2 regions of the Brucella pituitosa genome follow, and region 2 is predicted to be linked to the other one. Evidence: predicted binding sites of a transcription regulator. Region 2 holds the regulator's gene; the other holds the start of a gene.

Region 1 (4,432 bases), 740 kb from region 2:
TTGGCTTCTTCAACAGTCTCGGCAACAACGGCCTCCACTGGCGCAGGCACAGGCTCGGCTGCCGGAACGGCAGGCTTTTCGCCTTCGCTTGCAACTGCAGCAGGTACAGCAGCCTTGAAAACCGTATCCTTGACTTGAGCTTCAGCAGCAAATGCATCAAGCTCGGCAAGCTTTGCCGTTACGTCGGCTGCGTCCATGGCTTCATGACGATATCCGAGGCTTTTCAGGATTTCTTCCATGTCCTCGCCAGTCGCGCCCAGAATGGACATCATGGCAGGGGTCACGATGAAGCGGCCACCGTCATAGGCACCTTCCGGACGTGCGCCCGAACCCGGACGCCAGGCAAGTGCCGGACGAATGAGGTCAGCAAGACGTTCCAGAATATCGATGCGCACAGCACGGCGACCAAGCACCCGATAACCGGCCAGACGATAGAACATCGGATCAAAAGCCGGATCGACAACGACCGATGTACGGCCAGCTGCCAGCACATTGACCACATCGCCATAACCGGTGCGTTCACGGCCGTCATTCTTCAATGCCCAGAGCAGCGTGATCATGCCAGCAGGAGCGGGCTTCAGCAGCATCGGCATGAAAACATGATAGGCACCAAAGCGCACGCCGAGACGACGAAGTGCTGCTCGCGAATCCTGATCAAGACCACGTACTTCTTCGGCCACTTCGCGGCGCTGAAGGATACCAAGATTTTCGACGATCTGGAAAGCCAGACCGCGGGTCATACCGGTCAAAGCATCGGCAGCACTGAGATCAGTCAGCGGCTTCAATACGGTTTCGATATGGTGCGCGACAAAACGTTCAATACGGGCAGCAACCTTGTCACGTGCTGGTCCGGTCAATTGTTCGTCAGCCAGAATGATCGCACGCGGCTTCAACACATCGTCGCCAGCGACGAGCGTTGCAACGGTTGCGCCGACCCAGCGCATCACGCCATCCGACCCAAGCGCAAAATCGCCATTGGGTGCCGCAGCAAACCGCTCCGCACGACGTTCGAACTCGGCGGCTAGCGCCTTTTGTGCAGCCGTCTTCACAGCCTTCGCGTCCGGCCCTTCAGCCTGAACGTCGGCCGTGAACCGGAATCCTTCTAGTTGCCCAACATTGTGGCCCTCGACAATTACGTCACCGGCCGGGCTGATTTCTGCTTCTAGCATGGCATTCTCTCTCAGGCGCCTCATAAGCACGCTTGTCCTGCGGTCTACAAAGCGTTTCGTCAACCTTTCATGCAGCGCGTCGGACAATCTGTCCTCAATTTCGCGCGTCTTTTCCTGCCAGTGTGTCGGATCGGCAAGCCATCCCGGCCTGTGCGACACAAAAGTCCAGGTGCGGATTTGCGCCACGCGATGCGACAGAGTGTCGATTTCCCCCTCTGTACTGTCGGCGCGGCGCACCTGTTCGCTCATATAATCTTCATCAACGCTCCCTCGGCGGACCAGATCCTGATAGATGGTTGCAATGATATCGGCATGTTGAGCCGGCGCGATCTTACGATAATCGGGGAGCGCACAGGTATCCCACAAAAGTTCGATCCGCGCAGGCGTCGTTGCAAGCCGCACAATGTCGTCGTCTTTCGACAAATTTTCAAGCGCTTGTTGATCAACCGCTGGCAATGCTTTGGTAAGCCCTTCTATGGGCGTGGGTGTTTCCAGAGAATAGCGCAAGGCACTGAGTGACGAGAAGTCGAACCGCCCCGTCCGCCACTGCAGCACTTTCACCGGATCAAAAGCATGCGCTTCGACCCGTTCTACAAGCTCGTCGTCCAGTGGCTGTACCTGCCCCGTCACACCGAACGTGCCGTCACGCAAATGACGCCCGGCGCGTCCTGCAACCTGCCCGACCTCGGCTGGTGTCAGATCGCGAAACTGGTAGCCATCGAATTTACGGTTCTGCGCAAATGCCACATGATCAACGTCGAGGTTAAGGCCCATGCCGATCGCATCAGTTGCGACCAGAAAATCAACATCGCCCGATTGATAAAGCTCAACCTGAGCATTGCGGGTACGCGGGCTAAGCGCACCCATCACCACGGCAGCACCGCCACGCTGGCGGCGGATCAGCTCGGCAATTGCATAAACTTCATCAGCAGAGAAAGCCACGATGGCCGAACGATTCGGCAGGCGAATGATTTTCTTGGAACCCGCATAGGAAAGATGCGACAGCCGTGGACGTGTCACGACTGTAATGCCACGCAGCAACTTTTCCAGAATGCCGCGCATGGTACCTGCACCAAGCAGCAGCGTTTCCTGTCGTCCGCGCAGATGCAGAATACGGTCGGTAAAGATATGACCACGTTCCAGGTCGCCCGCAAGCTGCACTTCATCGATAGCCACAAAAGGCATATCTGTCCGACGCGGCATGGCCTCGACCGTGCAGACGGAATAACGAGAGGTAGGCGGCGTGATCTTTTCTTCGCCGGTAATCAGCGAAACATTGGCAGTCCCTACCCGCTCAACCACACGATTATAGACCTCGCGCGCCAAAAGGCGCAGTGGAAGGCCTATCATGCCACTACCATGCGACAGCATCCGCTCGATAGCGAGATGCGTCTTGCCGGTATTTGTCGGCCCCAGCACCGCAGTAACACCGCGACCGCTCAAGCCTAGCGGCAGATCATGGGCAGGGAGTTGGTTCATGCCAATAATAGAATTCCCGGAACAAATGTCATGCGTAAAGCTATGCGTTAGCACTATATGACTTGAGCCGAAAGCGCTCCTGTTAAGTTTCAATCCATGTTTCGGGACGTTTCCGGCACGATCCAGTCTTCACTGTTCTAACCGGAACTTTTCTCGCGCGCACCCTGAAAAGAACAAAACGGCTTTCAAATGACCATCCGTTTTAAAACACAGGATTGAAGGTTGGTCTTACATCGGCCTGCATCTTAACAAACGTGCCTTTTAATAAATAGAACGACTCTGGAACGAATCAGCGACGAATCGCTCACAGAGCTTTCTTCGCCTTTTGTTCACGGCAACATATAGTGGCTGAACACCAAATTCCCACCATATAATGAATCACCTCAATTAATATCCGGCCCGAAAGGAGAACAAACCGGCGACCGCATTAACTTTTATCTCGGAAGCCATTTTGCGAGATGAGGCGACGGATAACCTATTCATAGAATATCAATATTTCCTGACAGTTAGTTAAAACTCTCATCACATAGGAGCCGCTTTTCATTAACCTTCAGGTCAAAGCCGGAACGAATCGGAGACGAATCGCTGATCCGCTTATTTTCCCGCTTTGTTCTCACAACATATAGTGGCCGAGCCGATCCAAACACCATAGAGCGGCAAGACCTCGCCGCTCAGTGACAGTGATACTGAAGCTCGCTGTTAACTTTTGAGCCTCTTACGACCGCTCGACACACAGGGCGACACCCATACCACCGCCAATGCATAGCGTTGCCAGACCGCGCTTCACATTACGCCGTTTCATCTCATACAGAAGCGTTGTCAGCACCCGCGCACCCGAGGCACCAATCGGATGACCGATGGCGATCGCTCCACCATTCACATTGACGATCTCCGGATTGAGCCCAAGATCGCGCACAACTGCACAGGATTGCGCTGCAAAGGCCTCATTGGCTTCGACCAATTCCAGATCAGCAACTGTCCAGCCTGCCTTTTCAAGCGCTTTGCGTGTTGCCGGAATAGGACCAGTTCCCATGATCGATGGATCGACACCCGCCGTTGCCCAGGAAACGATGCGCGCAAGCGGTTCGACACCACGTTTTGCGGCTTCATCCGCATCCATCAGAACCACAGCTGCAGCACCGTCATTGATGCCGGAGGCATTGCCCGCCGTAACAGTACCTTCCTTGTCGAAGGCCGGTTTCAGCTTGCTAAGTGCTTCGATCGTTGTACCTGCACGGATATATTCATCTGCGGAAACAATCGTCTCGCCCTTACGGCTTTTCACCGTAAACGGAACGATTTCATCATCGAAGCGGCCAGCTTTCTGTGCGGCCTCGGCATTGTGTTGCGAGGCCAGCGCAAAAGCATCCTGTTCCTCGCGGCTCAACTGCCATTGGTTGGCAATGTTTTCTGCAGTGATCCCCATAGGATAGCCGTGGAACGCATCGACCAAACCGTCTTTCATCATGGTGTCGATCATTTTGAAGTCGCCCATTTTCACGCCACCGCGCAGATGGGCACAATGTGGCGCCATCGACATGGACTCCTGTCCACCAGCCACGATGATTTTTGCGTCGCCCGACAGAATTTGCTGCATACCGAGTGCCACGGAACGCAAACCGGAACCACAGAGCTGATTGATCGAGAAGGCTGTCGTTTCTTTCGGACAACCAGCAGCCATAGCAGCCTGACGGGCGGGGTTCTGTCCCTCACCTGCTGTTAACACCTGACCAAGAATGACCTCGTCCACATCGACCGCATCAACGCCGGCACGTTCGAGAGCT
Region 2 (4,432 bases):
GATTGCCGTAATGCTTTGCGCGCTTCTGGCTGACAGAGCGGCGATCAGCATGCGTAATCTGGCGATTTCAGCAATTGCGATGATCGCAATCTCCCCGCACGAGATATTGGGCCCAAGCTTCCAAATGTCGTTCTCGGCGACAGCAGGGCTGATCGCGGCTTTCGCCTGGTGGAGTGAAAGAAAAGCCATAAGACAGTCAGGCGCAGAGAATCGCCAAGCCTCATCGCGTGGGCCTTTGTCAAAAATATTTATGCCAGCAATAGCCACGGCTGCGACGTCCATTGTAGCAGGGGTGGCCAGCGGGATTTTTGCGGCTTATCATTTCAACAACACCGCCCCTTTGGGCCTTGTCGGCAATGTGCTGGCCTTGCCGGTCATTTCGATACTGGTAATGCCATTCGCAGTTTTGAGCCTGTTGTTGATGCCGCTGCAACTTGATTGGTTGCCATTGCAAGTCATGGGATTTGGCGTTTTGCTCGTGCGACACATTGCTGAGTTTGTTGCCAGCCTTTCACCCGACGGTAATCCCGGTGTCATGCCGGTCGCAACGCTCATCCTCTGGACGGTAGCTCTTGTCGTTGCGGTTACGTTCACAACGCGACTGCGGTTAATGGCGCTTCCATTTATTGTGATGGGTCTGATCGCTTTCATACGGATGCCGATGCCGGATATCCTTATCAGCGAAGATGCCAAGTTTGTGGCCGTGCGACTATCTGATGGCAATTTCGCGGTTAACCGCAACAGGCCACCGCAGTTCACAGCGCAGAACTGGCAGACGGCCTATCTGGTTGAAGCCTTTGTTCCTCCGCACATAGTGAAGAAACAATCGGTTGCCGCTGATGAGCGTGCTTTTCTCTGCGAAGATGGGCTCTGTACCATTCCTCTCAGGGATGGTCGAATGCTGGCCTATACTGCGCAGGAAGATATGCGCGAGATTGCCTGTAATGTAGGCGATATTGTTGTTCTTGCTATTGCCGGAAAAAAACTAAGCTGTGAGCGGTCAGGCTCGCTCGTCGTTGACAGGCAGGAACTGGCCCTAAAAGGAACTCTTGAAATAAGGTTAGGGCAAAAACTAAGCGCAGACAAAATGGTTCAGGCAAAGTCTCCGGAGCGAGAGCCGGTCAGCGAGCGCGAGACTTATCGTTTCGCGCCTGCAATGCCTCGCAATATCGAAGACTATGCGGACAAACTGGACTTTTCCGTCGATGCGCCCACACGCCCCTGGCATCTCTATCGCCTCTACTCACGAGCAGCGCGCGGTCTGCCCGATCGGGAATACAAGAAGAAAGCCGGAACAGAAAATGCGACAGGCTCTGATCTCTCGCAATGATTTAGAGCGCCGATCTGATTGGATCAGATCGGCGCTCTAAATATTTTTTTAAAGCGCATCTTTGTCCGAAAACCGTTTCACACTTTTCGGGATGCGCTCTAATAGCGCCGGATCAAACCGATCAGCTTGCCCTGAACACGAACTCGGTCAGGACCGAATATCCGCGTCTCATAGGCTGGATTTGCAGCTTCGAGCGCAATGGAAGCGCCTTTGCGGCGGAAACGTTTCAGTGTCGCTTCTTCGTCATCCACCAGAGCAACGATGATTTCACCTGGATTGGCTGTGTCGCCGCGCTTGATGATGACAGTATCACCATCGAAAATTCCGGCTTCGATCATCGAATCGCCCTTGACCTCAAGCGCGTAGTGTTCGCCTGCGCCAATCATTTCTGGCGGAAGGCTGAGCGAATGGGTCTGATTCTGGATCGCCGAGATTGGTACACCAGCAGCGATACGTCCCATCACAGGGATGGACACCATGGTCGATACATCGTCATTCGCAGTCGCCGGAGCTGGGCGAATAGGCGTAGGGGCAGGTGGCGCCTTGCCGAGACTGCCTTCGATAACGCTTGGCGCAAATTTCTTTTGCGAATTCAGTCCGGGAGCAATGGAATCCGGCAAACGGAGCACTTCCAGTGCGCGGGCGCGATTTGGAAGCCTGCGGATGAAGCCGCGTTCTTCCAGCGCTGTGATGAGCCGATGAATGCCCGATTTCGAGGCTAAATCAAGAGCCTCTTTCATCTCGTCGAAAGACGGAGGAATGCCCGTCTCTTTCAGACGTTCATGAATGAACAGCAGAAGCTCGTGCTGTTTACGGGTCAACATGCGCTACACCCTCCAGACCAGAATCAAATAAAAACAAAACCAGAACGAACACTATATGTTCCAGTCTTGTTCTGCAATGGTTTTAAAATGATTAACGGACTGGCGGAATTGGATGCGTTCGTTACAGCATCAATATTATGCAGGCGTCACCGGTCAATGAAGCGGGTGCGTTTTCATCTCTGACCAGCAGCGCATCGGATCGAACCAAGGCGGAAAGCATTGATGAATCCTGGATAGGAAAAGGCGTTGCGATCAATGTTCCGTCAGCATCCTGTTCGACTGTTGCCCGAACAAAATCGCGCCGGTGATCATTCGCATTCATTGCCTGACCAAGCTTTGCGGGACGAATATCTGCAGTCAGATCCGTGCCGGATAGTTTGGCTACCAATGGGCGTAGAAATACGAGGCTGCAAACAAGGCTGGAAACGGGGTTGCCTGGCAGGCCGATGACGTGGACCGTTTTGCCTGAAATGCTCTTGCGACCATACATCAACGGTTTACCGGGACGCATGGCGATTTTCCAGAAATCGAGATCGACACCGCAGTTCTTCAACGCGCCATGCACGTAATCACGATCACCAACGGACGCGCCGCCGATAGTGACGAGAATATCGATGCCATCGTCGAGCACCTGGCTGATCGCTGATTCGATCTTTGTCGGATCGTCAACGATAATGCCCATGTCTTCGGGCTTGCCACCTGCGCGGCGCACAATTTCAGCTATTCCCAAACTATTGGAGGCTACAATCTGATCAGGACCGGGGAGTGCTCCGGGCGGGACGAGTTCATCGCCAGTGGCGAGAATGGCAATTCGGGGCTGCCTGAAAACGGAAATCATTGCATTGCCGCTGGCAGCGGCAAGAGACAGTGCCGGGGCGTCAAGTTCCCGCCCAACTGGAAGAACGGTGTCACCGGGTGCAAAGTCGAGACCCGCGCGGCGGATGTGACGGCCTTTATCAAGCCCATGTTGGACTGTCAGCTTGTCACCGGAACGTTCGGTGTCTTCCTGAATGACGATGCAGTCAGCGCCGACCGGTATGGGTGCGCCTGTGAAGATGCGCACGGCTTCGCCTTCGTTGAGCTGGCCATCAAATCGCTTACCCGCTGCCGATTCGCCGATCACTGTAAGCTCAATCGGATATTCGATGTTCTGAGGCGCGATGAGCGCATAGCCGTCCATGGCCGAACAATCGAATGGTGGTTGGCGTAGTTTTGCTATGACCTGCTCAGCAACAACGCGGCCGCCTGCGGAAGCAAGTGCAACCTGCTCAAAATCATGCGGCTCGGCGGTGCTCAGGATGCGGGCAAGGGCTTCATCGACCGGGAGAAGGGACATATGGTTTCCTCTCGTCTGGATATCAGGCTTTCCAGTCACCTGACTTGCCGCCGCTTTTTGCCGAAACGCGGATGTCGGTGATCTCCATATGGCGATCGACAGCCTTCGCCATGTCATAAATGGTCAGGCAGGTGACGGATACGGCAGTCAGTGCTTCCATTTCTACGCCGGTACGGCCTTTAAGCTTTGCCGTGGCACGAACACGCAAACCGGGAAGCATCTGATCAGGCTCGATATCGACCGACACTCTGGTCAGCATCAGCGGGTGGCAAAGCGGGATAAGATCAGCCGTTTTCTTCGCAGCCATGATACCAGCGAGACGCGCGGCACCGATAACGTCACCCTTGGTTGCATTGCCTTCCAGAATGAGCGCCAGCGTTTCGGGCTGCATCCTGACAGCACCTTCAGCTGTGGCCTGACGCTCGGTTTCAGCCTTGTCGCCGACATCGACCATGTGGGCAGCGCCGGTCTGGTCGATATGGGTGAGCTTGGCCGCCATATCTCAGGCCTTGCCGGTCAGAAGTTCGCGGGTTGCAGACGCAACATCTTCTTTGCGCATCAGGCTTTCGCCGATGAGGAATGTGCCGATATTCGACTTTTCGAGACGCAGACAATCATCATGGGTGAAGATGCCGCTTTCGCCGACCAGCAGACGATCCGAAGGCACCATCTTTGCGAGCCGCTCGGAAACCGCAAGGTCGACTTCAAATGTACGCAGGTTGCGATTGTTGACGCCGACGAGACGCGACGAAAGCTTGAGTGCGCGTTCCGTTTCCTCTTCATCATGGACTTCAATCAATGTATCCATGCCGAGCTCGAAAGCGGTTTCTTCAAGCGCCTTGGCAAGATCGTCATCAACACTTGCAAGAATGATAAGAATGCAGTCTGCACCCCAACTGCGCGCTTCATAGACCTGATAGGTATCGAACAGGAAATCCTTGC

What was found. Region 2 encodes LexA, which represses DNA repair genes until DNA is damaged. Its sites were predicted from a motif close to TGTTCNNNNTGTGTTCNG; they were not measured.
Positions count from the first base shown of each region.
Region 1: the regulator LexA is predicted to act here: its motif matches at 2,918-2,935, upstream of ACSME1_RS05160 (helicase-related protein).

Region 1 covers NZ_OZ264092.1:1,060,305-1,064,736, forward strand. Annotated here, with positions in the region: gene ACSME1_RS05160 (helicase-related protein) at 1-2,648, opposite strand, end outside; gene ACSME1_RS05165 (acetyl-CoA C-acetyltransferase) at 3,364-4,432, opposite strand, start outside.
Region 2 covers NZ_OZ264092.1:315,420-319,851, reverse strand. Annotated here, with positions in the region: gene ACSME1_RS01505 (ComEC/Rec2 family competence protein) at 1-1,330, shown strand, start outside; gene lexA (transcriptional repressor LexA) at 1,429-2,154, opposite strand; gene ACSME1_RS01495 (molybdopterin molybdotransferase MoeA) at 2,276-3,490, opposite strand; gene moaC (cyclic pyranopterin monophosphate synthase MoaC) at 3,513-3,989, opposite strand; gene trpC (indole-3-glycerol phosphate synthase TrpC) at 3,993-4,432, opposite strand, start outside.